Regions from separate parts of the Ferdinandcohnia sp. FSL W7-1320 genome, predicted to be linked through region 1. Evidence: riboswitches for the same ligand, from Rfam matches in the RefSeq annotation. Region 1 holds a riboswitch; each other region holds the start of a gene.

Region 1 (10,884 bases):
CGAAATGACTATGGAAAATTTATCATGTCCAAGCCCAAAAGCTCTTATTTTATCATTTAATCTAATTTGCTAATCCCTACTGAATAGCGTAGAGAAGCGTTTTCGAACTACCTTCATCCTACCATCATCTTGAGATTTGAGCAATAACTTATTTTCTTAACATTAATTTATTTTATTGGAAAAACGTTCGGATTTTAAGAAAAACCTTACTTTCTTCTATATTATATATCTCAACTGAGAAAGGACTGTAATTTTATGAATGTCGATTTTGAATTTGATCAGTCGTGGCAAGGTGACTTTCTGCAACGAATTGACGATGACGGTCCTTGGGCGAACTGGGAGTTATATAAACTTGCATACGAAGTAGAAAAACACCAGTCGATTCCTGAATTCGAAGGACTTCAGGCACCTAAGCATTTACCACAGCTAACACCACTACCACATCAGCTTGAAGTTGCAAAGCAAGTGGTAGAAAAAATGAACGGAAAAGCCATTTTAGCAGATGAAGTTGGACTTGGAAAAACAATAGAAGCCGGCCTTATTTTGAAAGAATATATGATTCGTGGACTGGTAAAGAAGGTATTAATCCTTGTTCCAGCATCCCTTGTGTCACAATGGGCATCAGAATTAAATCAGAAGTTTTACATTCCAGCGGTCCAGCAAAAAAAGAGCTATATGTGGGAGCAATATGATGTAATTGTTTCGTCTATCGATACGGCAAAAAGAAGCCCACATCGTGAAATTGTGTATGAACAGGATTATGATTTGATCATTATCGATGAAGCTCACAAGCTTAAAAACAACAAAACAAAAAACTATGAATTTGTTCAAAACCTGAAAAAGAAGTTTTGTTTACTATTAACCGCTACTCCGATTCAAAACCGGATCGATGAAATTTTTAATCTTGTTTCATTGCTGAAGCCTGGGCATTTAGGGAATCAGGAGAATTTTGAGGAATCTTTCGGAAAGAAGAGTCGTTCAATCGATGACCATGAGCATTTGAAAGAATTAGTGAATAAGGTGATGATCCGCAATCGCCGTGACGATACAGGAATTGAGTGGACAAAACGCAAGGTGGAAACAGTGCCAATTGAATTTTCTGAGACTGAACAGGAACTATATGATGCCATTTCTGCCTATCGGTCTAGCTTTTCAGGCTTTGCATCCAGTATGTTCTCAATCTTAACCTTACAAAGAGAGGCTTGTAGTAGTCGAGAGGCTGTATATTTTACGTTGAAGAAAATGCTTGAGAAAAAGAATGAAGACGGAAGTAGCGCGGTCCCTGAGGATATGGTGATGGGCCTCATGAAAAAGGTCGAACAGGTTACACAAAATTCTAAGGCTGAAAAAGCGGTTGAATTAATCAAACAAATCGATGATAAAGTCATCATTTTCACCGAATACCGTGCAACCCAAATGTATTTACAATGGTTTCTGCAACAGAATGGAATTTCATCTGTTCCATTTAGAGGTGGATTTAAACGCGGGAAAAAAGATTGGATGAGAGAATTGTTTAAAGGTAAGTTCCAGGTCTTGATTGCAACAGAAGCTGGTGGTGAAGGAATTAACCTACAATTCTGTAACCACATTATTAATTATGACCTCCCTTGGAATCCAATGAGGCTTGAGCAACGGATTGGGCGTATTCACCGCCTTGGCCAGGAAAAAGATGTTCATATTTATAATTTCGCAACAAAGAACACGGTTGAAGAGCATATTTTAAAGCTATTATATGAAAAAATTAATCTGTTTGAGCGTGTGATTGGACAATTGGATGATATCCTAACAAGATTGGATCTCGGTAACATCGAAGACCATATTCAGGATATCATGCTTCGTTCGCGGAGTGAGGGTGAAATGAAAATTAAGATGGAAAATTTAACTTCTATCATAAGCTTTGAAGAACAAAATGGTGGTGAGCAGCATGCAGCAACAGGAAATAGTTAACTTTCTTGAGAATTATTTTGTTTCAAACCATTGTGAAATTCTTGAACGTCATCCCGGATATATGACCGTACAATTAACCGTTGATTTAGATAAGCAATTAATGAATCGACCTTTTTATTGGACATATGTTGAAAAAACAGGCGGAACTCCAAATCCGATGAAGCTTACATTAATTACAGATCGGGATCAAACGCCTGACAATGTGAAGGGCGACTTTATTCATTTTGGTGCCCCCCGTTTACATCAGATTTTTGAATCGACGAAAAAGCTCGCAAGTTATATACGCTTGTATCAGCAATCACCGCCCGGTGCACAAGGGAATACCCCTCTTTTCCCGTGGCTTGGGTTGAATGTAAAAATTTCATACAAGAGTGACCGCAAGCGTGATGTGCTGATGTCACTCGGGTTACAGCTTATTAATGGAATCATTGTTGAAGATTTCCAAGAAAAAGTTGAAAAGTTGCCGCTTACTCCTAAGATACCTGATCATACGTATACAATGTCACCGCTTGTTAAGCCACAAAGTGGAATTAACCGTCTCCAGCAATATGTGCGAGGGTATGTTGAAACTCAGGACCACTCTTGGGCAGATGAAGCAAGGCAGCGCTGGGACGAAGATTTAGCCTTGCTAAATTCCTTTTATGAGGGCATCGAAGAAAAACCTGAAAGCTATGAAATTGAAAAAGAAGCACTCAAAGAGCAATACGAACCGAAAGTTCTTGTCGAAATTATCAATGGCGGGTTGTTTTATCTTTGTCAAAACACGATGTAAAATTGACCTATCCTCACCTTCCGAGGGTAGGTACTATTTTTTTGAGGGTATTTTAAAAGAAATCGTTCGACAAATTCCTTACAATTTTTTGGTAATTTTACAAAAAACCTGGTTAGAATATCACTATGTATTAACCAACCACTTCATTAAGTTTACATTTTATAGGTCTAAATCCCTATAATTCGAGTTTATTCTACATAAATAGAGTAAAACTACTAAAATTCGATTGGTCGGACGAACTATATTTCGTGTTTTGTAAATATTTTGACATCGACAGATTTTTACAGAAAATTTCATTTTCATGTTTTATACTTCTAAATGTAATACAAAGGTTCTATACATAAGAGACTATCGTTTTAGGTAGACGGCTAACATTCGAACAGACAAAGGCAAACCTATTGAAAAATAGGGACGCAAAGTCACAGGTCTAAGATTGGACGTAACAATTAAGACGGCTGGACTGCCTGGAATACTAATTGTATTTTGGGAGGAAACGAAATGTTAAATGAAGTACAAAACAAAGATGAGCAATTGGATCAAGATTGGATCGACCTTATATTAGAAGCAGTGGAGATGGGAATGAGCGTCCAGGATATTCAAGCTTTCCTCCAAAGTAAAACAGCATAACGGACCTTATCTATACATATAACAATAACCTTTTGAAGCTACGGATTGGAAACATAAGGATGCGAGGGAACCTAAATTATCGGGTTCCTTTTTATTTTTCAGTTTTTTGTGTTCTTGTTATAAAACATTTACTTCGTTATATGCTATAATAGGTATATGAAGGAAGGTGAGAAAGAATGATTGGTCAACGTATCAAAACATTTCGTTTGCAAAAACAATTATCCCTATCTGAACTAGCAGATCGCGCTGGAGTTGCCAAATCATACTTGAGCTCAATCGAACGGAATCTCCAATCAAACCCTTCTATCCAATTTCTTGAAAAAATATCTACAGTATTAGGAGTTACAGTCAACGAATTGCTCCATGAACAATCAGAACCTGAAAGTGTAGAACTTGATTCAGAATGGACTAGACTAGTACGCGAGGCAATGAAATCAGGAGTTTCCAAAGAGGAATTTCGATCATTCTTAGAATTCAACAAATGGAAGATGGATAATAAATAGAAAATGCTTCGGCACATTGGTTGCCTGAAGCATTTTTTATTTTATATGTATGTATCGAAAGTGGTATTACTGTGGGATTCAGATTGTTGAGGAATTGGGTATTTTTTCTGTAATGATGAAGGATATGCTTCTCCAGCATCACGGGCACGAAATGTTGCGAGATTATGATTACAAATTGGACAGTTCCATTTACCTTGTTTACTGCTCCTAAAAGATGGTCGATAACATCTTGAACATGTTTTTGTATACATAGAGACTCCTCCATTTAGAAAATTTGAGTAATCCAATAGCCATGGAGGATAAAAACATATGCATATAAAGCAGTGGCTATATAGGATAAAGAACGAATTAATCGGTTCACTGGGATACGAATGATAAAATAAAGTGAAATCAAACATAAAGAAAGCATTGCTTTTATAAGTAAAAATAAGACCGGATGGATTTCGTATATTGTGTACATTAACGGGTTGGCTTCTGATATATGGCCGCCAAGGATTCCGAAATGGGTGATAAATGCGTCTATGAGATTTAAAAAAGCTAGCAAAATGAGGATAAATTTCATTGGAAACCTCGCAAATCATCATTAATAAAGTTAAGTTAATATTGAGAACTTATTCAGATATATCCTATGATCCGCTTTTATTCATTCTCAATAAAGAATACACGAACGAATATACTCCCTATTAAATTAAATATCTATCAATCACGATCTTAAACGTTTTCTCAGGTAGTAAAATATAAAACCTCCACCTAAAGCTAAAATTATACCAGCAATTAGTATATTAAAGGTGTTAGTACCAGTCTCAGGCAATTTAGGTCCATCAACAGGAAGGACTCCACCTAAAGTACCTTCTGCATAGAACTTCATTTCCACTTCAGTTGCTAAACCCTGGTACTCATTCCCTAAATGTGGAGGAAATTCTACCGTAAATATTAGTTCCTCTTGTTGACCACTTACTATTGGTCTAGGATCTATTTTTTTAAAATTCCCCAATTTTCCTTTGAAAATATCTCCATTCTTATCAGAAATAGTTAGAAATAACTCCTCATACAATTCTTTCGATCCTGACTTTCGATCTGCTGAAGTTAAATAGTTAAAATCCTCAGTACCACTATTTTTTATGATTAATGTTCTAGTTGCCCAGTCTCCCGGTTTAAAATTATCAACATCAAATAATACTTTTTCAGGTGTTGTATTGATATCTATTTCTTTATTGTTGTTAGATGGAGATGCTTTAACTTGATTTGCTAGAAAAAAAAATAGAAGAGTACACACTGTCATAAAATATATTATTCTAATAAAACTCTTACCTAACTTCATTATTTGCTCCCTTCCTTCCCTAGAAGGGGATCAATATTTAAAGAATATTGATCCTTAATTAGTTTTTGTTTCTTCGATAGCATCTTTTGTTTTATTGCTTATATCAATTTTTGAAATTGTTCTCCAAAGTGAGAAAATAGAATATAGGAAGATCAAAACCCCTGGGACTATCATTAATATGATTGTTCCATTTTTTGAACTTGCAAAATCAGCAAAATATCCAAGATAAGGAATCGTTAATCCACGATATTCGGCTACTACATTTTGAGCTAATACTGGATTAATATCTTCTGTATTGTTATTATCCCCTTTTGTTTTATACATCACTTGATTCTCGTTTTTTAGGACTTCAGTAATTCTGTGAGTGATGAGTTTTTCATCTTCTTCCATAAAGGTGATTACGTCACCTTCTTTAAACCGCGTCATATCTCCGCCTGTTTTTACTGCGATAATAGATCCTGTTTTGATTCCTGGTTCCATTGACCCTGATAATACAGTTTTAAGTTGGTAACCAAAAATTGTTGGTTCCCCACCTGAGATTTTATTTGAAACTACCAAAGCTGCTACCCCTATTAATAATAGTACGAGCAAGCTCGTGACAATTTGATTAATCCACTTCTTAATTACCTTCTTTTTATTCATTATTCATCCTTCTCCTCTTTATTATCATCTATGATATCATTCGCAATTTCAGTTGAATCACCAGTTGTTCCTACCATCCCATCAGATGTTGCTTCTTCATTTGTAACTTCTGTTGGTTCCTCACTGGATACTTCATTACTTTGTTGTTCATTTTCAGGTTCTATATTATTTTCCTTAGTTTTTTCAATAACTGGCTCTTCCGTTTCAACTTCGATTGTTTCATTAGAATTGTCATTTTGATTAGAATTGTTGTTCATGCATTTTACTTTGAGCTTCTTTTTGCTCCATGCATCATCAAACTGTTTATTCGTTTGAATAGCTTTAAACTCATAAAATCCTTCATTACTTGTTTTATGTGTTAACGTAATCTCTTCTCCACTTTTTAGAATTGGAATAACACCTTCATAAATTTTTTCACCTTGATTTTTAGGCTTTCCATTCTCTGAAGTGAAATATATTTCATAAATACTTTGTGTCGTCATGTCGCTTCCAGTATTTCTTAAAATAACTTCCATATCTGCCGGACATGCTTTTAGATTATCGTTAGCTGGCTCAGGGAATACAAGATTACTATTATCTGGTGGCGACCATTCACCTGCAGTAATTAAGATATTACCTTGTGATTTAGAAGTGAAATATGCCGTTGTTGTTGAAGTAAAATAATTCATAGCGAATATTAGAATATAAAATACAAGGGCAGCCTTAAATATGATTTTGTATTTTTTATATCTTTTATTCATTTCTCTTAGTAATCTACTTGTTTTTCGCAATGCTATCTCAGCCCCTTCAAATTCGCAATTCTGGATTTATATATATTTATGAAAACAACTCAGGTGCTATGCTTTCATAAATATATATAAAACAGGAAGGAGAGGGCTCTCCTCCCCTATTAGTAGCTATCTAAGTTCCCCATCTTGTTGACTAGCATCGAAAATCAATTGGAAATCTAATTTGTCATCTTGGAATTTATTTTGATCCGCACCATTATCATCGAACTTATAGTTGAAAATTAATACTTGTCTGTCCGAATTATTTAATGGACCTGTTTTAGAGTTTAAATCTTCAGCAACAACTAAATCTTCAATTTCAGAAAGTGGTGTCCAATCAAGTACAACTGGACCATTTTGTCTATTTTCACTAATTCTTACTAGAATATGATCTGCGAAATCTTCCCCAGCATTGTCACCATTTGTATCAGACACTGTGTAATCAACGTTCATTTTTACATCTTTAATTTTGAGTGAACCTTCGCTATATAAGCGAAGTTGTTTAATTGTCCAATCACCTGGCTTCATATTATCAACACTTAAATCAACATATGCACTGTCATCAGTACTTTTTAGCTCTAAGTCTAATGTTCCAGCAGCAAACGAATTATTTGATACCTCAGTGTCGCTAAAATAAGCAAATGTTCCCCCACCAATAAGTCCTAATCCTAGAATAGCTGTTGCGGCAGTTAGTCCTAATTTTTTCTTCATACTCATCTTCGTTTCCCCTTTTTTCTCCCTATAAATAACGTTTTTCACAAGATTATTGTAACTAGTATGTATACAAGGAAGGAGATAGAATCCCCTTCCCCTTTTCAATTATGAAATATTATTTTAATTCCCCTTCAGTTTGATGAGCAGTAAATGTCCAATCTAGTTTTAAAGTATCACCTTGGAATTCGTTTTGATCTGCACCATTGTCAACAAATTCGAATGCAACATACATTTGGTCACTAGTACCATTCTCTAAACCATCACCTTCACCGTTTAATCCAAATAAGTGGGTAAAGAAGCCTTGTACGTTTTCAACTGCATCTGGTTCCATATTTTGAAGATCATACAATGTAGTTTCTGCAATTACATCATTATAATCTCCGATAACCCAACCATCACCTGTTTTATCAGCATTTTCAAGGAATAGCACCTTAATGTGTTTACCAAAGTCGTCAACATTATCACCTTTTGCATCTACAACGTTATAAGCTGTAGCTAAATCAACTGATGAAATATCTAAAGAACCATTGTTTTCTAATAGGAATTCACGAACCATTATATCTCCAGGCTTGATGTTTTCAACATCAATTACAACTGATGGGTTTACTGCTAAATCTAATGTACCAGCTGTAAATTCATTGTGTGATACTTCTGTGTCGCTGAAGTACGCAAATGTTCCTCCCCCGATTAGTGATAATCCTAGTGCTGCTGATGCTACCCCTAAACCTAATTTCTTTTTCAAACTCATTTTTGTTTCCTCCTCTTTTTCTCTTATAAATTTTTATATTGAATCCTTATGTATTGATAAGGAGATCAACCAGAACTGTACTTAGTAAAGTTCATTTATGTTCTTTGTAACGAACTTACAATGTGAGTATAGCCCATAAGTCTTATATTTGAAAAATCCCAAAATCAGTCATTTTTTCTTAATAAAGAACGTATATCGTTCGTTTTCTCGTAATATCTCTTATTTCCTTACTATTTTATTATTTTATTAAGAACAATAAGTTCCTTATAATGAACGTGTAAGTATTCAAATTAACGAAGGAGAAGGAAGATGATCGGTTCGAGGATTAAAGAATTACGAAGGCAGAAAAGTCTCACGATTACAGAGCTTGCAAAACGCGCTGGAGTTTCAAAGTCATATTTAAGCTATATTGAACGAGATGTACAAAAAAATCCTTCTATTCAATTCTTAACTAAGATTTCAAAGCCACTCGATACAAATATTGAATTTTTATTAGGAGAAGAAAGAACGATTCCTCATTCTAATGAACCACTTGATCAAGAGTGGACCAAGCTCTTAAAAAATGCAATTGATGACGGATTAAGCAAAGAGGACTTCAGAGAGTTTCAAAACTATATAAAATTTAGCAACTGGAAAAATGGTCACATAAAAAACAAAGGAGGGAATAATATTGATAACGTGACAAAAAAATGTTGAATTTAGATTCCGAGTAATAAAAGTATATAACAATGGAAATAGTGAAGATGTAACATGTCGAATGATTTGGTTTAACTATTTATAACAGATGAGAGGAGAGAGTGTGAAATCAATGAAAAAAGGAATAGTGATAACTGGTATAATCGTTGTACTTTGTTTAGGCTCCACACAATTAATACCCGTATTAGCAAGTGAAGATACAGATATTGACGTCAAACAAGAACGCGAGGTTTTAGTACCTTCTGATGATACTAGAGTGAAGGACTCAAGTATGAACGAACAGGAAAATGAAACTACCGAAGAAACAACAACTTCAGATTCCACGAGTGATCTTCGTAGCCAAGCTAGGGAGAGTGAACAATTTGATAATTATACAAACAATCTAGCAAAGGATTTAGGTATTAAAACTGAAGGTAAGGATTCAGAGGAAATTCAAGCCGAAATTCGTTCTATAATGCTCCAAGAGAAGGCTAAAGAAGCGGGAATTAAAGTTGAAGGTAAATCAGAGGAAGCCCTTATAACAGAACTTAAAGAAACGTATAGGGAGAAACCCGAGTTAATAAAGCCTTCCTCTAATAAATACGAAGAACTACGAATGAAACCAGATTCTAGGAGAAAGCAAATTCTCGAAACAGCAAAATCACATGGCATTGAAACTGAAGGCAATGAATTTGATGCTGTTGTTGAAGAACTAAAGACAGTTTTGTTAAAAGAAAAAGGAGAATAATGTTGAAAAAACCTTGAAAGGAACAATCCTTCCAAGGTTTTTTCATTTAATCCGTCTTCTCCAACGCTGATATTACTAACCCTCTTTCATTCTCCTGGGCTTTATACGTAATGTTGTTCAGCGTTGCGGTTCCGTTGATTTTTTTATCCTTGTCACGAAGGAGTCCCAATTTATATGTTACTTTTCCAATATCCTCTTCTTTGACTGCCTCTTCTGTGTTTGTGACGGCAACCAATAAGAAGAATGCAGCAATTGTGTCTTCATATTTATCTAACGTAGTGCTGAGGTTGTCTGATTCAACGTCTTTTTTCACGATTGATAAACGAACGACTTCATTTGTTGTTTCATTTACGATTCCTTCAAGAATCATTCCGTTGTTGACATCGTGTTTGAATTCTCCATTTCTTACATTCAATTGTTCAATTTTATCGGAATCTTTCATTTCTGTTTGAGCTTCGTTCCAATTTTTAACGAGGTCTTCTGTTGTAAAGCCTAAAGAGCCCAGATCCATGATTTGTTCGTCGGCTTGTTGAATTTTGGTTGCTTTTGGATCTTCTTTTTTCTCTTGTTCTTTCGCCTTGTCGTCTCCTTTACAACTGACAAGCAATAATGAACTAAGTAGCAAAATCGCAAAAATAAAAATTCGTTTCCGCATGATTTTCCTCCTACCAGCTAACTTTTCACATAAAGTTAATATGCACGTAGAATGTCCAAATCATGCAGAATGATCAAACAAAAAAAGCGATCCGATATAAGATCGCTTTTTATTCATATTCCTCTGTTTTACTAATCATTACCCTTACAACATACACTTCATCGTTTTCTTTTACTGTGTTTTCAATAACATCCTCATCCAAGCCAACTCTGATGCCTTTAGAGCCATTCTTCACAATTAGCGCAAGTGCTTGGGGCTTTTCTGCTTCAATATGTATTTTGTCATTGAGTTGAGATTGAGCAGTGCCGATTGATGTATCAACTTCCATAACTGGTGACTGCAACGTGGTAGAACCTGTGCCATCGGTCATCGATAACGTCCACTGGGCATATGTAGTGTCATCCATGTTAAAATTCATTTTGGCAGCAGACAACGTCATATCTTCGTTAGTTGCGGTTGCCCCTCGTACGATATCTTCTTGTTTTTCTCCATTTTTAAAATGCTCTACCCAAACATGAATCATCTTTATATCTTCGTTTTTTATGTTAAGGTCGTACATTAAAAGTGTATCGAACCCGAGTGAACTAATGATTTGCGAATTTCTCTCATTTTGTTTGACCGGAGTCAGCACACCATCTGCTTTCTTAGCAGGATTGTTTTCATTTCTACAGCCGATCAGAGCAAGTAAAAAAAGAAATCCAATCGACATTTTAAATAGCCTGCACACTAGCACTCCCCCTTTTTTCTCATAATACCATAGCTTTC
Region 2 (10,884 bases), 1.4 Mb from region 1:
GCATGGATATCCTCTCTCCTACGGTTCTATTAGAAGAACATTATGCTTCAAATATACTATACCATTTTTATCGCTCTTAGGATAAGAAAACCACTTTTTACCTACTTCTATAGTGAATTCCACCCAACTCCCATATCATTCCGCTCCCTACAGTTAAATAGTAAAACTTTCTCATTGCTTCCCTCAAAAAAGTTTTGTAAAATTAGACCATCGCTTTTTGTTTGTTTCCTAAACAAATTAATAAAAAGTTTTCTGATTTGAAAACGCGCTCAGTTTTCTAAATATTTTTTTCAATAAAAGAACAACACTTACGGAAGCAAATGTAAACGATATTACAGCTAAGAGAGATACAGGAGGAAAGAAAAATGGATTGGTTTGTAGACAATTTACCGATTATCTCGGTAATTCTTGGGGTTGCTTTACTTCTTTTTCTAAATATGAAGCTTAAGCTAAATAGTGTGATTGCCCTTTTACTATCAGCAATCCTTGTTGGTTTATTAAATGGAATGAATCTAACAAGTATTGTTTCAACTATTAAGGCCGGCCTTGGCAGTACACTTGGAAGCCTTGCTTTAATAATTGGTTTGGGTGCTGTATTAGGTAAATTAATGGTTGATTGTGGAGCAGCCCAACGTATTGCTTCTACTCTATTAAATAAGTTTGGTGTTAAAAAGGTAGAATGGGCCCTAATTATTATTGGTATGGTATTTGGAATTTCCGTCTTCTATGAGGTCGCCTTTATTATTCTAGCGCCACTTGTTATTAGTATTGCGATGGAGGCAAAAATTCCATTCTTAAAGCTTGGAATTACAATGGTTGCAGCTACTACTCTATCACATAGTTTATTCCCGCCACAGCCTGGTCCGACTGCATTGGTCGATGCTTATGGCGCAGATATGGGTATGGTTTATATAATTGGTATTGTTGTTTTTATTCCGGCAGTTATCGCGGCTGGAATCATTTTACCAAGAATGATGAAAAATTTAGATCGTCCGATTCCAAAATTAATGGAAAAACCAAAAGAGTTCACTGAAGGAGAAATGCCTAGTTTTGGTTTAAGTCTTTTTGTTCCATTAATCCCAGCAATCATGATTATGACTGCAACTATTCTAAATATGTTTATCGAAGAAGGAAGCTTGTTCCATGAAATTATTAACTTCCTAGGTAGTGCAGAAATTAGTTTACTTGTGGCTGTTTTAATCGGTATTTATGTATTTGGTATACGTACAGGTCGAGACATTAACACTGTAATGGACTCTTTCTCAAGCGCTATCAAAGGAATTGCGATGATAATCTTTATTGTAGGTGCAGGTGGTGCCTTCAAACAAGTCATTCTTGATTCTGGTGTTGGTGACTATATTGCTTCGATGATGGAAAATACTACAATTTCACCGTTGATTATGGCTTGGTTTATTACTGCCTTAATTCGTATTGCTACAGGTACAGGTGTTGTATCAGCGATAACTGCTGCTGGTATTGTAGGTCCTCTAATCGATACATTTGATGTTAGCCCAGTATTAATGGTTCTTGCAACAGCGGCTGGTAGTAACACAATCACACACGTTAACGACGCATCATTCTGGTTATTTAAAGAATATTTCGGTCTAAGCATTAAAGATACCTTTAAGACATGGGGTCTATTACTATTCACAACTTCTATTGTAGGTTTGGGTGTTGTCTTGATCCTTGATATGTTTATGTAATACATTCTGCGAGCCCTAACAATTTCGTTAGGGCTCTTGTTACTATTTACCAATCATATTTTTTAAAAAAAGCGAAACCAAACTCTGCTTTCATCGTATATAAGAGAGAAAGTTGATGAGGAGGTATTGCAAAGCGCAATAGATTGGATAATAAGGTATACTATTATAAATAAAATAACTAACTTATGGAGGTATTTCTATCATATGAAAAAGATATTATCAGCATTAGTAGCACTTACTTTGATTTTTTCCCCGCTTGGGAGCTTTGTTTTCCAAGACCAACCAACGGCTGTAGAAGCAAAGGGATACAAATCAGGTAAAAGAGGATTCAATAGTAATATTGGGAACAAAAATAAATCAAACTTCCAGCAACAACAGAAAAAACAAGACAACAATGTTACGAACAAATCTACTACTCCTACCACTCCAAAAGGTGGATTCATGTCTGGTGGATTAATGAAGGGTCTTATGCTTGGTGGACTTGCAGGATTCCTATTCGGAGGTCTTTTAGGTGGAATGGGTATGCTTGGTTCATTTTTAGGATTAATGATTAACGTTCTTGCGATTTACGTTCTGATCTCCATCATTCGAAAAATCTTCGTCATGATTAAAGATAAAAAGAAAAAAGAGACTGATCCATGGCAGCGCTAATACTTTCTGAACAGGAAATTATAAATGCAGTTTGTGTCTATATCGGCTTAAAAAAGCAAGTAAAGCCTGAAGAGGTTGAAGTGGAGCTGATGTATGACGATGATTACGGATTCTCCGCAGAAGTATACGTGAACGATCGAAAGCAGGTTCTCATTATGGCGAACTTAATTGAAGCAATTCGTTTATGGCTAGGCGAATTTCTTAACCGTGACCCATATGCCGGAATCAAACTTGTGTTGGACGACGAAGAAGGTATTATTGCCCATATCAACTAAGAAAAGCGCAGGGCGCCCCAATTCCAGCTAAAAGCATGCACGTCCTGTGCATAACGCTGGAATCCTTGCCATCCTGGCATGGGCGATCAGCACAAGACGAGCGCTGACAGAAGGTGATTTTTACCTTCAGAAGCGATTGGCTTGTGACCTCGTGCCGATGGTGCCTGGAGCTGGACAACGAGTAAAAAGCTCATCCATTTGGATGAGCTTTTTTATTTCGCTATTACGATGCGTTTTTTTCCACTTTCTTTTGCAGCATATAGCGCTTGGTCGGCTGCCTTTTTTAAAGAATCTACGGTCGTTCCATGGTGTGGATATATCCCGACACCCGTACTGATCGAAACAATGATTTTTTCATTCTCCATGATGATTGGGTTTTCATTGTAATACTCATTTAAAGTTGCGTAAATTTCCTTTACACACGTGTCGCTGCTATTTTTAATCAGAATCATGAACTCATCTCCGGCATAACGATACCCCTCAAACTTTTCATTACATACCGTTTTCATTCCGTATGCTAGTACCTGTAAATATAGGTCACCAGCATCGTGCCCAAAGCGATCATTGACCTGTTTTAAATCATCAGAGTCTATCATCATAACTGTTATTTCATCATTCTCATTTTTGATCAGTTGTGCTAAATCCTCATGGAAGGCACGGTGGTTTTTTAAACCTGTTAATTCATCCGTACGAGACATTGTGTAAATTTTTTCATATAATCTTGCTGTTTCAATCGAGTTGATCACTTGCGCTCCGATCATTTGTAGTAGTTCCTCATGCTCTTTCCGATAAGCAAAATCTTTAAAGCTCTGAGTTGAGATGACACCTTTGACCTGGTCATCAATGACAACGGGTACAAAAAGACAGGAGCTTGTGTCCTCGTCCCCCTCACCCATTTTCGTATCATATTCAATGTTCTGGTTTTGATGTTTGAGGTGGACGATTTCCCTTGTTTTGATGACTTTTGATGTGTAGTTTTCGCCAAAGTCTACGGTACTTGGAGGAGCTGGTTCGCCATTATCCATAATAAAGACTAAATGAATATGTTTGTCACCAGGATTATGCAATGCAATATAAAATGCATCAGTAGGCATAACACGTGAAACCATTTCATAAGACTTTTGGAGAAGGACGGATTCATTTAATGTTTTACTGCAGACTTGTGCGAAATCATGTAGGATTCGGTAATGCTTATTCATCCAATGCATGTTTTCCATTTGTTCGTTTATTTCTTGGAGTTGATTTAAAAGGGTACTGGTAATCTCTTGTTCTTCTTTTTCCTGACATGTTTGATTAAGTAAAGTACGAACCTCGTCAGAAATTAGAGTCTTCTCAGAACCAATCATCTCAATTAGTTCGCTTAATTTTTTTAGCAAGTTAAGATTCTGGATTGTTTTCTCCATGTAATCACTTCCAAATTTTTTTAGAGGATGTTCCAAAATTCGTTTGAAATGTTCCAATTCCAAAAATCTAGTAATATAGTAGCAACATATTGTTAATAATTTGGTATAAAAAAAGACTAATCATATACCGATTAATCTACGTTCTTTCGATACGAGCTGTACTCGGTAACTGGCTGGCATGTCCAAAATGAGGATGTTCCAAAACTCAGGTAAAAATGACACATAGAATTTCTGGGTTGGCTTACTTCTACGTTCCTCACGTATAATTACATACGCTCTGGTACAAAAAAGCTACGCCGCCTTGAACTTCTCGGTCCTTTTTATCTTCCATTTTGAACACTAGTGAACTTTAGCCCCTATAGTTTTGCGTCTTCATCTTTCAATGAATTTGCCCTTACTTTATCCAATTAACTCATTAAAGAAAGAGTATTTTAAATAGTACTATAATTATATTTCTATTTTCCTCTTTGGTCAATGAAATCGTTATAATCTTTTGCTAAAAACGGGAAAATTTTCCTATCCCAAATGCCCTATACACTTCTCTTGTTTCAATAAGAAAATAGTCTTCCCTAGTTTTCTGACTTGACAATTATAATTATTATTGTTTTTTTTGCCGATTCGTGTATAATTATGCCGGATTACGTTATGAATCTTATCTCTATTAATAGAAAGAAGGGGGTTGCTATGAACAGTATACCTATAATCCAATTTAAAAATGTCACAAAGCAGTATGACAATGATCCAGCTGTTCTCGACAATGTTAGCTTTGAAATAGAAAGAGGAAAATTTTATACTCTTCTCGGTCCATCTGGGTGTGGAAAAACCACGATACTTCGGTTAATCGCAGGATTTATTGAACCATCAAGTGGTGAGGTTTATTTTAATGGTAAAAAAGTAAATACGACACCTGCAAATAAACGTCAAGTAAATACAGTGTTTCAGGATTACGCCCTGTTTCCACATCTTAATGTATTTGAAAATATTGCTTTTGGGTTACGTATAAAGAAATTGAAGCAATCTGAAATAGATAAAAAGGTAAAAGAAGCTTTAAGCTTTGTTAATCTTGCAGGCTATGAAAATCGTGAAATTCAAGAAATGTCAGGTGGTCAGAGACAGCGTGTTGCGATTGCACGTGCAATTGTTAATGAACCCGAGATTATCTTATTGGATGAACCATTATCCGCTCTCGATTTGAAGCTTCGTACCGAAATGCAATACGAGCTTCGCGACCTTCAGAAGCGGCTTGGTATTACTTTTATCTTCGTTACCCATGACCAAGAAGAAGCTCTTGCCATGTCTGATGAGATATTTGTACTTAATGAAGGAAAAATTCAACAAAGTGGTACCCCTATTGATATATACGATGAACCAATCAATCGTTTTGTTGCTGATTTTATCGGTGAATCTAATATCGTAAAAGGAAAAATGCATCGAGACTTTCTCGTAGAATTCGTCGGAAAGACATTTGAATGCGTTGACCAAGGTTTTTCAGACAATGAATTAGTCGAAATTGTCATCCGTCCAGAAGATTTAGAAATTACTTCTGTTGAAAAAGGAAAACTACAAGTTGTAGTGGATTCCCAGTTATTTAGAGGAGTACATTATGAAATTTGCGGTTTGGATAAGGATGGAAATGAGTGGCTTGTTCATTCAACTAAGAAGGCTAAAGTTGGCGAAGAAATTGGACTTCATTTTGACCCAGAGGCAATACACGTTATGCGTCTTGGTGAAACAGAAGAAGAATATGATCGTCGTTTAGAGGCATACGTGGACGGGGAAAGCCATGGAAAATAAGGTAACACGTAATCTTGTTTTTATCCCTTATGCATTATGGATTCTCATATTTGTTATCGCTCCAGTTACACTTGTTCTCTATTATTCTTTTTTTGATATAGAGGGAAATTTATCTTTAGTAAACTATAAAACATTCTTCACACCCGTTTACTTAAAAATGACGCTGAGCTCTTTTTGGTATGCGTTTTTAATTACAGCTGTAACTCTATTAGTTGCATATCCGACAGCGTATTTAATTACAAGAACAAAACATAAACATCTGTGGTTATTATTAATCATTGCTCCATCCTGGATTAATTTACTATTAAAAGCCTATGCTTTTATTGGAATTTTCGGAACTTATGGCACAGCGAATGCGATTCTTGAAGTGTTTGGTATTGGCTCTAAACAATTATTATTTACGGATTTTAGCTTTGTGTTTGTATCTGTATATATTTTTATTCCGTTTATGATTTTACCAATCTTCAACTCGTTAAATGAATTAAACCCTAGTCTGCTAGATGCTTCTCGCGACCTTGGGGCATCTAAATGGACTACGTTTCGTCGTGTGATTTTTCCACTTACGATTCAAGGGGTAAAATCTGGCTGTCAGGTTGTATTTATTCCTGCTTTATCATTATTCATGCTGACACGACTAATTGCAGGAAACAAAGTGATTACACTTGGTACTGCTATTGAACAGCAGTTTCTTGTCACTCAGGATTGGGGCATGGGTTCAACAATAGCTGTCTTCCTGATTATTTTTATGGTAGTAATTATGGTCGCAACTGGAAACCGCAAGAAACGAGGTGCTAAAAATGAGAGATAAACTGGCTATTTCTTCTAAGGCGTATCTATTTATTATTTTCTTCATTTTATATGCACCGATTTTCTATCTCGTGTATTACTCATTCAATAGTGGTGGCACGATGAGCAATTTTGAGGGCTTTACCTTGGATTGGTATAAAGAGCTATTCGGGGATACTAGACTGCTAATCATCGTGTTAAATACATTTGTGATTGCCTTGCTTTCTGCTCTTGTATCGACCATTATTGGCGTGCTTGGAGCCATTTGGATTCATTCGATTAAACAAAGACAAACTCAAAATACTTTACTATCGTTAAATAACGTCTTGATTGTAAGTCCTGATGTCATTATCGGTGCTTCCTTTTTAATTTTATTAACAATGGCTGGAATTAAATTAGGATTTTATTCTGTGTTACTTTCACATATTGCCTTCAGTATTCCAATCGTTGTACTTATGGTACTGCCAAAACTAAAAGAGATGAGTCCTTCTTTAATTGATGCAGCGAGAGATCTCGGAGCAAGCCAATGGCAGGTTCTAACAAAGGTGATTATTCCTTACATCACACCAGGAATTTTTGCTGGATTTTTCATGGCCCTTACGTATTCCTTCGATGATTTCGCTGTTACATTTTTCGTAACAGGAAATGGTTTCTCAACGCTATCTGTTGAAATCTATTCTCTTGCACGACGAGGAATCTCGTTAAATATTAATGCATTGTCAACTCTTCTCTTTATCTTTACAATGCTTCTTGTTGTTGGATATTACTTTATTGCACAACGAGGAAACACACGTGGATTGGGGGTTCGGAAATGACGAAGCTCATCCGTGCTTTTATATCAATTGCACTTGTATCTGGTGGGTTACTCTACCTTATCCACCATTTAAATTCATCACAGGGTCTCGCTGGTGGGAACACGTTGACGATTTATAACTGGGGCGACTATATAGACGAAGAACTGATCGATCGTTTTGAAGAAGAAACTGGAATCAAGGTTATTTATGAAACCTTCGACTCTAATGAAGCAATGATGACAAAAATCGAACAAGGTGGAACCACCTACGATATCGCGGTGCCATCTGAATATATGATTGATAAAATGCGCCAAGAGGACTTACTCATCCCTCTTGACCATTCAAAACTACCAAATTTAAAAAACATTGATGAACGGTTCATGGATCTTCCTTTTGATCCGGGGAATCAGTACTCAGTCCCATATTTCTGGGGAACGGTCGGCATTGTCTATAACTCTACCATGCTTGATGGTAAAGAATTTACAAGCTGGAATGATCTCTGGGACCCTTCCCTAAAAAATGAAATCATCTTGGTTGATGGTGCCAGAGAAATCATTGGAATGGGGCTTAACTCTCTTGGTTATTCATTGAATGATACTAATCTTGACCACTTAATTGAAGCAAAGGCAAAACTGATGAAGCTTACCCCAAATGTAAAAGCAATTGTTGGTGACGAGGGTAAAGTACTGATTCAAAATCGCGAGGCTGCGATTGGAATTGTTTGGTCGGGTGATGCCGCTGATATCATGTGGGAAAATGAGGATCTGAACTATGTCGTACCAAGCGAAGGCTCTAACCTCTGGTTTGACAATATGGTCATTCCGAAGACGGCCAAAAATATTGATGGCGCACATCAGTTTATTAATTTTATGCTGGATGCGGAAGTAGCAGCTCAAAACACGGAATACGTCAGCTACTCTACTCCAAACAAAGAAGCACTACAATATATGCCAGAAGATATGGTGTCTGATGAGCGTTTCTACCCATCTCCAGAGCTAACCGAAAAGCTTGAGGTGTATGAAAACCTTGGGAAAAAAAACCTCGCCATCTATAACCAGCTTTTCCTAGAATTTAAGATGGGACAGAACTAACAGAAAAGCGCAAGGTGCCCGAATTCCAGCTGAAGGTAGGTACTCTTGTGCCTACCTCAGAAGCTTAGCCGTCCTGTCGTGGTCGGCAAGTACTGAAAAAAGGCATCTTTTTCCCTCAGAGGGGATTGGCTAGATAAGAGAGCCGAGATGCTCTTTCTTGGAGCTAGCATCGAATACAAGGACTGTATCATAACCGATACGGTCCTTGTGTTCGTTTATTGCGTTTTATCTTTTTTGCTTCTGGGGTAAACAAAGACTATGCGTTCAATATTTCGTTTTTAAATAATGCATAAGTTGAATATCGTTACATTCTTACTCAACTTATGGGCTATTTTTCCCTTTTATTGGATCTTGCGAATGGTTTGGTGCTGCCTATTCTCAAAAAAGCATTCGTATCCCCTATTTGCATATGCTTTTTGGTCATTTTCGTTTAAAAATCATTCGGAAATGGAATTTTATTACAATTTATACCAATCCCAAAGTTACCTTTTCCTTTTATTGGATTTTACGAATGGTTTTGTTTCACCTATTCTCAAAAAACCATACGTATCCCCTATTTGCGTATGCTTTTTGGTCATTTTCGTTTAAAAATCATTCAGAAATGGAATTTTATTACAATCCATGCCGATTCCAAAGTTACCTTTTCCTTTTATTGGATTTTACGAATGGTTTTGTTTCACCTATTCTCAAAAAAGCATTCGTATCCCCTATTTGCGTATGCTTTTTGGTCATTTTCGCTTAAAAATCATACGGAAGTGGAATTTTATTACAATTCATGCCGATTACAAAGTTAATTTTTCCTTTTATTGGATTTCGCGAATGGTTTTGTGTTGTCCATCCTCAAAAACCATACGTATCCCCTATTTGCGTATGCTTTTTGGTCATTTTCGCTTAAAAATCATTCAGAAATGGAATTTTATTACAATCCATGCCGATTCCAAAGTTACCTTTTCCTTTTATTGGATTTTACGAATGGTTTTGTTTCACCTATTCTCAAAAAAGCATTCGTATCCCCTATTTGCGTATGCTTTTTGGTCATTTTCGCTTAAAAAAGATACAGAAATGGAAATGAATTACAATTATCATCGATCCTAATGTCACTTTTTCCTTTTCCTGGATTTTACAAATACTTTTGTCTGCCCTGTCCACAAAAAAGCATTCGTATCCCTTATTTACCAATGCCTTTTGATCCATCTCGCTTAAAAATAATATAGAAGTGAATTTCCACTACTACACTTATATAAAACGGTAATACGTTGATTTTCCTCCCTCAACCATAACAAGATGCTCCTTCAATATTTTCTGCATTCTAAGCCTATTCATATCAAGCCCACACCAATCATTAGCCTCAGAAACGGTCAGTATCCTATTTGGAAAGAGCACCCTATATTCTTCTAGTGATCTCATAATACCTGTATGTAGAGCTTCCTTTGCCCCGCACCTCTCACACATAAGGTATCTTCCATTCAAACTAACCGATAGCGATCCACAATCGACGCAAGAGATTCCCTTTTTCACAGATTGATAGGTATATTCAGGGATAAGCTTATCATTGAATGGAGAATTTTCACTATGAAGTAGGGCTAGTTCTTTTGCCGATCCTATTAATGATCCACTAGTATTCATAGAAGCAGAACCGAACTTCTTTAACAAAGAATTAATTTGAGTAGGTAGGATGATTGGAAGATGTCTATCTGCCTGAAAAAGGGTAAAGTCGGGATTAACAAAAATGATTTTCGCTTCAATGGGAAGATTAATACCTATTGATTGCATGAGTGGTCTAAGCAGGGATTCAGAGCGCTCTAGTTGAGGAATTGGATTCTTTATTTCATACCCAGATGAAAAGTACCATCGATTACCCTCAATATAAAATTCTCCTTCAAAGTTTTTGACATCGAAAAGATAGATTTTGTATGGACATATAAGGAGTGAGTCAATTTGAAAAGTTGTGTTTCGCCATTCAAGGAGGAGGTCATATAGTTGAAGATATGTGGATGCAGGGGATCGGGCTATTAGTTCATCGAAATTGCATTCGCCTTCAAAGCCTTTTTCATCAGCTAGTAACTTTTTTACTTGCCCATCAGTAAACACTATTCGGGGCTTTAAGTAACGCCGTATTTGTAGGTGATTTGGAACCTTTCTTGCTTTAAGTATCATCTTTAGCCTTCCTTTTCTAAATTTTTACAATATAATAGTTTCATAATTCACAAATCTTGTCAATTACCTAAAATTCGATTTAATTAGAACACAAATCCATACACTATAAAAAGGCCTGTATCTAAATTGATACAGGCCCTTTCTTTTCTATCACTAATTTTCTTTACTTACCGCTTTATCCTTCTCTAAGAGTACGATTAACCCAGGTAACAATACTCCCCGGATTAGGA
Region 3 (10,884 bases), 3.2 Mb from region 1:
GTCCCTAGTAATTTGTTTGTTTCTTCTAGTGTTGGCATTGAGGCTTGAGCGCCTTTTTTGGTGACGGTTAGGGCACCAACTGCATTTGCAAATTCCGTTGCTTCTTGCAGACTTTTGCCGCCAGCAAGCGCTGTGGCAAGTGCGCCAGCGAATGCATCACCAGCTGCTGTTGTATCAACCGCATCCACAGCGTGAGGTTTGACAGCAAACGTGTCTTCTTCCCTAGACACAACAACGCCTTTTCCGCCAAGCTTAGCAAAAACAGTCCCAACACCTCTATCCAATAGCCAACTGCTAGCTTTTTTAGCGGATTCCACATCCGTAATTTTCGTATCCGCTACAACTCCTAGCTCGCTCTCATTCGGAACAAGGTAGGTCACTTTTTTTAATAGCTCATCGGGAAGCTTTCGTGCAGGTGCAGGGTCGAGCATAACTGGGACATTATATGTATGCGCGATATTCGCAACTTCGATGACCGTTTCCAAAGGAATCTCCAACTGTATCATCACAAGCTTCGCCTTACGGATGACCTCTTCGTATTTAGACACATATTCTGGTGTCACATGGTCGTTGGCGCCTGGTGAAACAACGATACTATTTTCTCCTTCGGCATTTACACTGATCACCGCAACGCCGGAAGAAACGCCGCTTATCTTTTCAATATTTGACGTGTCCACCCCGACTTCATTCAATCCTTCTAAAAGCTGCTTACCAAAAAGATCGTCCCCGACACAGCCCAACATTGCGACCGATGCCCCTAATTTCGCAGCTGCATACGCTTGGTTACCACCTTTCCCACCGTTTCCTGTAAAAAAGCCATGACCGAGTACCGTCTCACCCCATTCTGGTCGCTCCTTCACATTCACCACCATATCCACATTCAAACTACCCACCACAACAACATCCGCACTCATTTAATATCCTCCCATGGGACAGAGGGACAGGTCCCTCGTCCCACCATTTTTTTCCTGGGACAAGGGACCTGTCCCCGCGTCCCATATTTGATATAGATTATTATAGTCAATGTAACGGGTACTGGCAAAAGTGAGTTTAATTTTTTGAGTCTGGCTTTTTTCTCTTAAATCTCTACTAATCTATAAGGAAGAGCTTACATATTATTATTACTTTTTTGTACCTTTTTGAACATTTTCGACATAATTCGTACAAGACAGACAATATTTTTTCAAAAAATGAAACCTTTTCTTTCTATAAAACGTCTAATAAAATATGCAGTTTTTGATTATCCTAATCTAAAAAAAGGTGTTGATTGAAATGAGTCGTGTTGACCGACATTCGAAACAAAAGCCGAAACGGAAATGGCCAAAGGTTATTGGAACAATTGCTCTTGTTTTATTGTTAGCCGTCGGTGGTTATGCCGTTTATTTATATCAATCTGTTGCGAGTACTGTAGGAAAAATGCATGAGGAACGGGGCCCTTCAGATAAACGAACAAATCAAATCGATATTAATAAAAAGGATCCGATTTCCATTCTGCTCATGGGTGTTGATGAACGCTCGGGTGACAAGGGTCGTACTGATACGTTAATAGTTGTTAGTGTTAATCCTAAAACGAATTCCATGCAGATGTTGAGCATTCCACGTGATACACGTGTTGAAATTGTCGGCAGAGGAACTCAAGATAAAATCAACCATGCTTACGCATTTGGTGGCGTCGATATGACAATTGATTCCGTCGAGAACTTCCTAGATGTACCGATTGACTACTATGTAAAGGTAAATATGGAAGGATTACAGCAAATCGTTGACGCGCTTGGCGGAATCCAGGTGAACAGCTCATTCGCGTTCTCTTATGAGGGTGCTTCATTCTCAGAAGGAACACAAACTCTAAATGGGGAAGAAGCCCTTAAATATTCAAGAATGCGCTATGACGATCCTCGTGGTGACTTCGGACGACAAGATCGCCAAAAGCAGGTCATCCAAGGGATTATCAACAAAGGAGCCAGCTTCTCCTCCGTTACAAAAATTGATGATATTCTCGGAGCACTTGGCAATAACGTCAAGACCGATATTTCCTTCGATGAAATGAAAACTATTCAGGCGAACTACAAGGATGCACGTCAAAACGTTGAACAATTCAGCATCGATGGTGTCGGCAAAACCCTAGACGCATGGTACTGGATCGTCTCTGAAGACGAGCGCCAAGCAGTCTCTTCCCGCTTGAAAAAACACTTAGAAATTGAATAGGTAGATATGCCAAGGGGTTCAGTGGGACACAGGGACAGGTCCCTTGTCCCACCACATCTTGGAATTAGAAGTTGTAAACAACCGGTTATAATACCGGTTGTTTTTTTATGCCTTACATGTTTTCCTCCTTTTTCCACATACTAATGGAACAGACTCATTGTTTCAAAGGAGGGTCCTAATGATGAAATTCAAATTTTTACTTTGTATAGCATTATTATTTCTTTCGGTATCGCCTGCTTCTGCTGCGGAGAAGAAGTCACCTTTTTTTGGTGTGAGCGCTACGGTCGTACAGGTCGAGGAAGGTACTTTTGAGGTAAAAACGAAGGGCGCTGAGGAAAACGAAGGATTTGTTTTTTCACCTAGAGGGGTAAAAGGTGGAGAAACAATTATATTTGAGGTGCAGGTGAAGGGAGAGGCCGCCGTTTACTTACTTGTGGATGAGACTGATGCAAGAGGAACTTTTTTAGCTGAGACGGTATCGCCGGTGATTGGCTTGCATGATCCGTGGCGGACGGTTCAGCTTGAGGTCGAGCTTCAGGATACCACCTCCCAGATTGACGCGATGGTACTCACGAACAAACAAGAAAAAACCAAATTCATGTTTCGTAATGTAAAAGTAAGTGTTAAAAAATAAAGGATGCCAACACAGGCATCCTTTTTCTGAGATAAAAACTGGTCACCAACACTCTCAGAAAAAAAGACTTGGGATTCTCTCCCAAGTCCTACTCTACTTTTTTCGATATTTCATCTAGCTTCGCTTCCATTCGTTTAACCCGCTTTGAGAACCGTACCACATAAACGAGTACCACTATTATGCTAATTGGAACGAGAAGTGCAAATAATTGAAAAAGAATGTCACCGATATTTACCACTACTGAAGTTCCTCTCTTCCCTTTTTTCTATAATATACCATTTCGCTGGTGGAGGAGTCCATCAGCCTTCTGGGACAAGGAACCTGTCCCTGTGTCCCAAGGTTCAGCTGGGACCCAAAGTGGAGGTTACAGCGGCGGCTGGAACCCTGGCACATGAAATTGCCCTAAGGGTCCTTCCCCCAGCACTATTTGTCCCAGGCTTGGATGAGTTCGTTTAGTTCGCCGGCGTTTTCTTCGAGTTGTTTGGCGCTTTTGGCGACTTCTTCCATGGAGCTACTGGATTGCTGGGCGGTTGCGGATACTTGTTCAACGCCAGCAGCTGATTCTTCAGCGACAGCCGCAATTCCTTCGATGGCACCGCTAATCTCTCTTGTATCGTCAAGTACCCCGTATAACGAGCTTGACATTGCTTCTATTTGTGTACCGATTTCTTCAATTGTTCGTTTCAATTCATTAAAGGTTTTTCCGGTCGTTTGAATTTGGTTGGTGCCTTCTTCAACGGATTGATAGCCGTCATCTAAGGATTGAACGACCTGCTTTGATTCTGTTTGGATACCTTTTACAATCTCTGTGATCTCTGCGACCGATTTACCAACCTGTTCTGCAAGCTTTCGAACCTCATCGGCAACAACCGCAAATCCTCTTCCGTGTTCTCCTGCGCGGGCTGCCTCGATTGCTGCGTTTAATGCTAAAAGATTCGTTTGCCCCGCGATCTCCTGAATAACTTTAACAAGCTTCGTAATCTCGTTTGTTTTATGGTCCAGACCAACAACAAGCGCGTGTGACTGTTTCATTTTTTCATAGATGCTCGACATTTGTTGAATCGATGTTTCCATATATGAACTGCCGTCGTTTGTCATGGCAAGCATGCCTTGTGATTGTTCCTTAATACTATCGCCCTTAACCGCTACATGCATGATTTCGTCCGAGAACGTGGACATTTTTTCAATTAATGTGGTAGCAGACGTCGCCTGGTCTTCTGCACCGCGTGAAAGTTCCTCCATTGTGACTGCTATCTGCTGACTGCCCGCCATAACCTCATCCGCATACTGGGTCAATTCTTCACTTTGACCAGTGACACTGTCGGAGACGACAACCATTTTCTTAAACATGCCTTTTAAATTTTCATTCATCTCATTAACCGCCAAAACAAGCTGACCAATTTCATCTTTGAGCTTCGTTTTAATTGGTTCCGATTGAAGATTGCCATTGGAAATCGCCTTCATTCGACTTGCGACACTTTTTACCGGTCTAGCAATCACCACAGAGGTATAAATCGAAATCACAATTCCTAAAATAATCACAGCAGCTGTGACCAGAAGTCCTACGAAGTTCACTGATTGACCATATTTCACAACGTCCGTACCCGTTGAGACAATCTGTCTTTCTCGATCATCCGTGAGCTTTTTAACTTGTTCCATCAATTCATTTGACTTCGGTTGGATATACGTCTTCAAATTATGCATCGCAAGCTCAGTATCCCCGCTATCATAAGGGGCAAAAACTTTTTCCTTCATCAATTCACGCCAATTTTTCATTTCCCTTATAAGCTCTTCAACCTCTTTTACCTTCATTGCATTTAATTTTCGATCCGTTAAATCAAATTCTACCGAGTAAACATCATACTCATTTCTATAGGTATCATCCCCATACAGTACATACGCCCTCGCAAGCGCAATACTCTGGGCAATATTGTATTTCAAACTATCATATTCTAGTAAAACTGAGAGTTCCTCCGACACAACATCGTCCGTTTTCTGATTCATATTGGACACCGCTATGTAATTATAGGTCGCTAAGCCTATACAAAGGATGATAATGGCAAAAAAACTAACAAATAACCTTGTTCGAATACTTTTCATCTATGGTACCTCTTCCTCGTAGAATAGTAGAAATTCAGGCAAAAAAATAAGACCAATCACTAAAAGAATGGCCCAACAAGCGTACATTATTGGCAGCCAGGCGATCATGGTACAGTGTACGGTAGACCCTAGGCTTTGCGTCCAATCCTTTCGGAGAGTTTGCCCTATTCTGATATACGTTTTCTTCTATTAGTATATAAGTTTTTCTACTCTTCAACAATAGACCACATCATAATTCCCATTACTTTTTCACTACTAATTCTAGCAACAATTTCATAAAATCTTCCTTATTCGCCGGTAGAACCTCAGGTAACTCCACATTCACCTTCATCATCATCGAATCCCTCCATTTTTCTGGGACAAGGGACCTGTCCCTGTGTCCCATCTTCTAGTAATCTAGTATTGCCGGATTTTTGATAGATATACATGTTTGGGAGAGAAATTTTGATAGATTTGAGTAAGGGGAGATAAAAAAGGAAGAAACGAAAAAAGCCAGCCCGGGGGCTGACTTTTTAGTTACGAGCGGAAGCAAGTGCCTGCTCGATCACGCGCATATTTTTCAACGTTTCATCGAGGTTGTACATCGGTTGTTTATTAGAAAGAACACTTTCTGCAAAATGCTCCACCTGAAGCTTATACTGGTCACCTTGTACCGTTTCTTCACGTTGGCCTCCTTCGTTGTTCACCACAAGCACACCGTTTCCACCTTCATTGTCAGGACGGAATGCATGCTTCACTACGATCGAACCTTTCGTGCCGACCACTTCATACTGCTCCTTAAATGATTGCTCAAAGCTAACATCAAAGTTCGCAATTACGCCACTTTCAAACTTCAGCGTACCTGCTGCCGTAATGTCGACGTCATGTGCCGGGTGAATGTTTGCAGCTGCCTTCACTTCAACTGGCTCTTCACCCGTAATCAAACGACTTGCATGGATGCAATAGCAACCCACATCATATAACACGCCGCCACCAAGATCCTTTTGCATCTTAATGCTTCCAGAATTCAAATCATGGAGGAAGGAGAATGTTGAGCGAATTAACTTCACATCACCAATTTCGCCTGTTGCGATCATTTCTTTCACACGGTTATGCTGTGGATGGAACTGATACATGAACGCTTCCATGAAAATCACATTGTTTTCTTTAAAAGCTGCCGCCATCTCTTCCACGTCTTGTGAGGTCAATGCTGCTGGCTTTTCACAAAGCACATGTTTTCCGTGCTTCGCAGCTTCAATCGCCCATTGTTTATGTAGTTGATTTGGAAGCGGAATGTACACCGCATCAATTTCAGGGTCATTCAATAAATCGGTGTATGATTCATAATGCTTTGGAATGCCAAGGTCAACAGCAAAGTCTTTCGCCTTCCCGCTTTCACTCGCAACAGCCACAACCTCTGCATTATGTGCACGCTCCATCGCTGGAATCACTGTATTTCTCGCAATTTTCGCGGTTGATAAAACACCAAAACGAACCTTTGTCATCTGAGTTCCTCCTAAATTATTGAATCAAATGCGCCTTGGCGTATTTGCGCCCGATTTTTTTCGAGCTTTCTCGAAAAAAGTCCACTGAAAAATCGTGGCATCCGCCGGAGGCATAACTTTATTCAGCCAAGGGTTATACTCCTTAAATTGTAAACTCTTTTACCATTGTCTTACTAATATAAGTAGTGGACTTCTAAGCAATAAAGTTACTAAACAATTACATATTCTCATATTTTAGGAGATTACGAAAGGTTTTATCTTGAAACAAAAAAAGCCAGAGTTCATCCTCTGACTTCATCCTTAAAGTTCATATCGAATTATGCAGACTGGCAATCTTTTAATTTACCAATTAGATCCTGCATAACCTCTTCAGTTGTGATAGAAGATGTTTCTTCTACTTTTTTCTGAATGTCTACCATTATTTTTAAAAGTTGTTCAGAACTCATACTTTTTACCTACCATTTTCATTTTCCAATTAAAATCCATTTTACACTATTCAGCAAACTTTGCAAAGGAAAATTGTGACAAAATTTTAACAAAAAAACCCTAACGATTTGTCAGGGATCAAAACTTACTTATTGTATTGGAGGAGGTCCGTCACCCATATGAACTCCATCCGCAAAAACTGATAATAACACTTCGCCATTTTCGTGAACAAACGGAACAGCGACCATTGTGTAGACTTTCCCCTCAGAGTTAGGCATTTTTATTGCCATAATCTGATTAGCCCCGACAAACTGGTATCCGTTACTCTTTTTATCTGCTTTCACCACTTTAAATTCATTCGATTTCAATATGCTCGCAACCGCCTTGTTACGCTCTGCTCCTTGCAAATAGTCGCCACATCCGCAATCATCCCCATGAGCAAATGCAGTATTTCCAGGTAGTACAAGCATTAACAACACAAGCACGATTCCCAAAACTTTGACAAAATTCCTCATTTCAAACCCTCCCTTTAGTAGCTACATTCTACAGATTACACAGAAATCGACAAATTCCTTTATTTTCTGTAAAAATGGTACTAAGGTCGGATGCACACTTCTTTTAACCCCAAAAAAACAACCCATCAAATGGATTGTCACGGTTTTAATCGAATAAAAATTCATCATCTAGATCAGGGCCATTGATCATTTCATCGTATTTCTCAAGCTCTTCCTGAAGGACTTTTTCGAGTTCTCTAAATTTTGTCGAGATGCTGCTTGGCGACACATCAAATTCTTCCGCAAGTTCCTCATGCGTAGAAAGACCTTCATACGGATAGATCATTTCAAGCATATAGACCAAAGCTGCCTCATAAATGCCTGTTTTAATAATCCTTGGGTTTTTGCGTTCGCAGTATTTATGCCATAGTGAAAGACCAATTCCTACGATTTCCTCGTCATAATCGTACTCTTTCATCCGAATCTGAAACATTTCGGCGACCTCTCGCTGTTTGGAGGTCTGCCAGTGGTAATCATCCGCCGTTACTTTCGCCTTTCCGAACATAAAAACCATGAATACATCGATAAATTCATTGGACATAAACTCAACTGGACTGGTCTCACTGCTTTTTTCAAAGAGTTCAAGAATCATGTTTCGCATATCGCCCGCATATTCCGTTGGCAATTCAAGAAATGTCGGGAAAAAGATTGAATTCGCACCTGCAGGCAACAACGTTCCGAACACAAAATAGCCTGCCTCCACATCTGTTTCCATCTCATAAATTCGCACTTGATGCTGCTCACCCGTAAAAATATCCTGAACCTTCATATACGTTCTTTGCTCATCAAGCTCTGTCACGGTATATGCAGACGGTCTTGCAGCCTTCCATCTCTGTAAAAGGTCGCGTGTTCGTGGGCGGCTATATTTTGGACCGTAAATATCAACATACTCTTCCAAAATCGTTTTTCCATCAGTCGGAATCGAACTAATGATCCAAACGCGCGAAAAGAATGAAAATAAATCATAGACATCATCTGGAAGCTCATCAAAAATATCACTATACTGATCCAGAACGTCATCAAAAAACTCTTCATACAAATGGATGGCGTACTGGAACATATCATGTTGGACATCGTTCAGTTCATTTTCAACGACTTGATCAATGGAAACAACCGTAGACCGTCCGCAGCATCTTTTATACTTTTTTCCACTCCCGCACGTGCACTGGTCATTCCGTCCCGCTACCTTCATGAAATTCATTCACCCTTCTCTGTTATCCTATGACACTATCATATCACATCTTCTGGATATATCAGTGGGTGTTGTGGCCAATTGGCGATAAATTCATTCTATTGTTAATATTTCTTATCTTACCTGTGAAAATCAGCATTATTATACTTGCTATCGGCAAAGGTAGATGATTGTTTTTATTAAAATAAAGACAATCTAATAACTTGAACAAAGATTTACGGCTAATATTTAAATTTTATGGCCAATAAATGACGTTTTCGGCCGATAATCGAAAAATATGGCTGATAAACAGAATTTATGGACGATAGCGCTTGCCTCAAATTTTGCGAGGTAAATGCATTGTCGATTTACATATAAGGAGGAGAATAAAATGCGTAACTATAGGGTGTTTTACGGAATAGAACCTCCAAATATTTGGAGGTTCTAATTTTATAATATCAACTTCAACACAACCATTAAAATAAAGACAATCTAATAACTGGAACAAAGATTTACGGCTAATAATTAAATTTTATGGCCAATAAATGATTTTTTCGGCCGATAATCGAAAATTATGGCTGATAAACAGAATTTATGGACGATAGCGCTTCGCCTCAAATTTTGCGAGGTAAATGCACCGGGGATTTACTGTCACTAATCTCAAAATACTATCACTATCCCAGAAATACTGTCACTGTTTGAAATTTACTGTCACTAGCCGGAATACTGCCGCTATTCCAGATTTACTACCACTAATCTCAAAATACTGCCACTAGCCCAAAAATACTGCCACTAATCAAATTTTACTGCCACTAGCCCAAATTCGCTCCCACTACCAAAAAACCGAATGCCACAAAAGGCATTCGGGTCTTCAATCTAAACCTGGATCTTCAACGTTTGTCCGATACTGAGTATGTCGCTTGTTAAGTTATTGGTTGTCTTAATGTTTGCAACGGTCGTGTTATATCGCTTGGCGATACCATACAAGGTTTCGCCGGATGCCACAGTGTGAACCACAACGTTTGTTGGGACTTTTAATACTTGCCCAATGTAGATCATGTCCGATGTTAAGTTGTTGGCATTTTTAATGGCGGTCACGGTTGTGCCATTTTTAACAGCAATTCCTGACAGCGTATCGCCCGCTACTACTGTATAATTCACCGTATACACCGGTGCAGTAGTGCCAGTTTCAGGCGTAGCAGGTGGTGTAACCACACTAGCCTCGTCCGTTGGAATCCGTAAGACTTGACCACATACAGTAAATCTGTCGTTAGGCCATTCGCTTCCCGCAATTCGCTTACGGTTGTATCGTTTCGATTAGCGATTCCCCAGAGTGTATCGCCTGCCGATACGGTATATGTTTTATAGTTTTGAGTTGGCCCCGTATACACTGGTGACACGACAGGAACGGTGTTTGGCAATGTCGTCGTGTAACTGTTCCAGACATTTTTATTTTCCTGGCCGAGACTCCAGTTGCCGACACCGCGAATATTATATTTGCCGACAAGCTCAAGCTTCTTACTAATGGACTCTTCATTTTCAAACCATATCGTATAAGTGCCCGGAGAAAGTGTCGTGCCGTTTATTACTGTCACAGGATCGCCTTTTTTAATCGTGATAATCGCTTTTGGCGTTTTACTCACTTCGTCAAATACAACGGTCCCATTATAGCGATCAATCATCGTCTGGACCTGCGTGTTCGAAATTCCGTAACCGCCATAGCTTTGACCCTCAATCCAATAGCGTCCAAAATGCGCAATGCCAAGGACAATTTTATCTGGCGCTACATTTTGCGCGAGCGCATACTGGATTGACTTTTCAACCCACGAATAACTTGCGACTGACCCAGGATCTCCTCCCTGATAGCTCTCATCGTACGCCATAATCATGAGATAATCGGCATACTTCGCAAGACTTGTGTAGTCATATGACCCATGCCAGCCTGCTGTCCAGCCATTTGGATTCGCTGCCACCGCAACTGAAACTTCCTTTGTCGGTGGGATTTTTTCACGTAGCAATCTTACAAATTCCGTATAATTTGCACGGTCAGCATCCGTCACATTTTCAATATCTACATTGACACCATCCAAGTTGTAGCGCGCGATCGCATCGGCAATTTGCTGAGCCGCAAGCTCCTTGTTTGCAAGCATGGCACGACCGACATCACGATTCCAGTGATTACTTAAAAACGGAACAACACGAATTCCTTGGCGGTGCATTGTCTCGACAAAATTCGGATCTACCTGGTAAGTAAGTTTCAGCGTTCCATCCGCGTTAATATCAAAATAACTTGGCGACACAATGTTTACC

What was found. A riboswitch is a leader RNA that binds a small molecule or an ion and turns the genes downstream of it on or off. The one in region 1 is predicted to bind cyclic di-GMP.
Region 2: linked by a shared signal. The riboswitch ahead of NST91_RS02095 (sensor domain-containing diguanylate cyclase) and the one ahead of NST91_RS09255 (DNA-binding anti-repressor SinI) in region 1 are both predicted to bind cyclic di-GMP.
Region 3: linked by a shared signal. The riboswitch ahead of NST91_RS24080 (methyl-accepting chemotaxis protein) and the one ahead of NST91_RS09255 (DNA-binding anti-repressor SinI) in region 1 are both predicted to bind cyclic di-GMP.

What each region holds. Positions count from the first base shown of each region.
Region 1 is NZ_JBBPAM010000001.1:1,831,279-1,842,162, reverse strand. It holds gene NST91_RS09265 (DEAD/DEAH box helicase) at 256-1,947, shown strand; gene NST91_RS09260 (YqhG family protein) at 1,925-2,719, shown strand; cyclic di-GMP riboswitch class I at 3,098-3,187, shown strand; gene NST91_RS09255 (DNA-binding anti-repressor SinI) at 3,218-3,346, shown strand; gene NST91_RS09250 (helix-turn-helix domain-containing protein) at 3,523-3,849, shown strand; gene NST91_RS09245 (hypothetical protein) at 3,891-4,100, opposite strand; gene NST91_RS09240 (DUF5658 family protein) at 4,115-4,411, opposite strand; gene NST91_RS09235 (TasA family protein) at 4,553-5,170, opposite strand; gene sipW (signal peptidase I SipW) at 5,225-5,812, opposite strand; gene tapA (amyloid fiber anchoring/assembly protein TapA) at 5,812-6,582, opposite strand; gene NST91_RS09220 (TasA family protein) at 6,709-7,296, opposite strand; gene NST91_RS09215 (TasA family protein) at 7,409-8,041, opposite strand; gene NST91_RS09210 (helix-turn-helix domain-containing protein) at 8,351-8,737, shown strand; gene NST91_RS09205 (hypothetical protein) at 8,841-9,464, shown strand; gene NST91_RS09200 (ligand-gated ion channel) at 9,511-10,119, opposite strand; gene NST91_RS09195 (YgaN family protein) at 10,229-10,846, opposite strand.
Region 2 is NZ_JBBPAM010000001.1:414,111-424,994, reverse strand. It holds gene cyoE (heme o synthase) at 1-4, opposite strand, end outside; gene NST91_RS02110 (gluconate:H+ symporter) at 366-1,703, shown strand; gene NST91_RS02105 (hypothetical protein) at 1,908-2,354, shown strand; gene NST91_RS02100 (DUF2653 family protein) at 2,342-2,629, shown strand; gene NST91_RS02095 (sensor domain-containing diguanylate cyclase) at 2,842-4,032, opposite strand; cyclic di-GMP riboswitch class I at 4,372-4,435, opposite strand; gene NST91_RS02090 (ABC transporter ATP-binding protein) at 4,717-5,826, shown strand; gene NST91_RS02085 (ABC transporter permease) at 5,816-6,634, shown strand; gene NST91_RS02080 (ABC transporter permease subunit) at 6,624-7,427, shown strand; gene NST91_RS02075 (ABC transporter substrate-binding protein) at 7,424-8,497, shown strand; gene NST91_RS02070 (nuclease-related domain-containing protein) at 9,734-10,654, opposite strand; gene NST91_RS02065 (MMPL family transporter) at 10,808-10,884, opposite strand, start outside.
Region 3 is NZ_JBBPAM010000001.1:5,020,152-5,031,035, forward strand. It holds gene rbsK (ribokinase) at 1-914, opposite strand, end outside; gene tagU (polyisoprenyl-teichoic acid--peptidoglycan teichoic acid transferase TagU) at 1,273-2,205, shown strand; gene NST91_RS24070 (hypothetical protein) at 2,384-2,839, shown strand; gene NST91_RS24075 (hypothetical protein) at 2,928-3,077, opposite strand; gene NST91_RS24080 (methyl-accepting chemotaxis protein) at 3,263-4,939, opposite strand; cyclic di-GMP riboswitch class I at 5,028-5,113, opposite strand; gene NST91_RS24085 (Gfo/Idh/MocA family protein) at 5,452-6,423, opposite strand; gene NST91_RS24090 (YwzD family small protein) at 6,741-6,869, opposite strand; gene NST91_RS24095 (hypothetical protein) at 6,999-7,364, opposite strand; gene NST91_RS24100 (YecA family protein) at 7,510-8,604, opposite strand; gene NST91_RS24105 (LysM peptidoglycan-binding domain-containing protein) at 9,451-9,735, opposite strand; gene NST91_RS24110 (LysM peptidoglycan-binding domain-containing protein) at 9,732-10,884, opposite strand, start outside.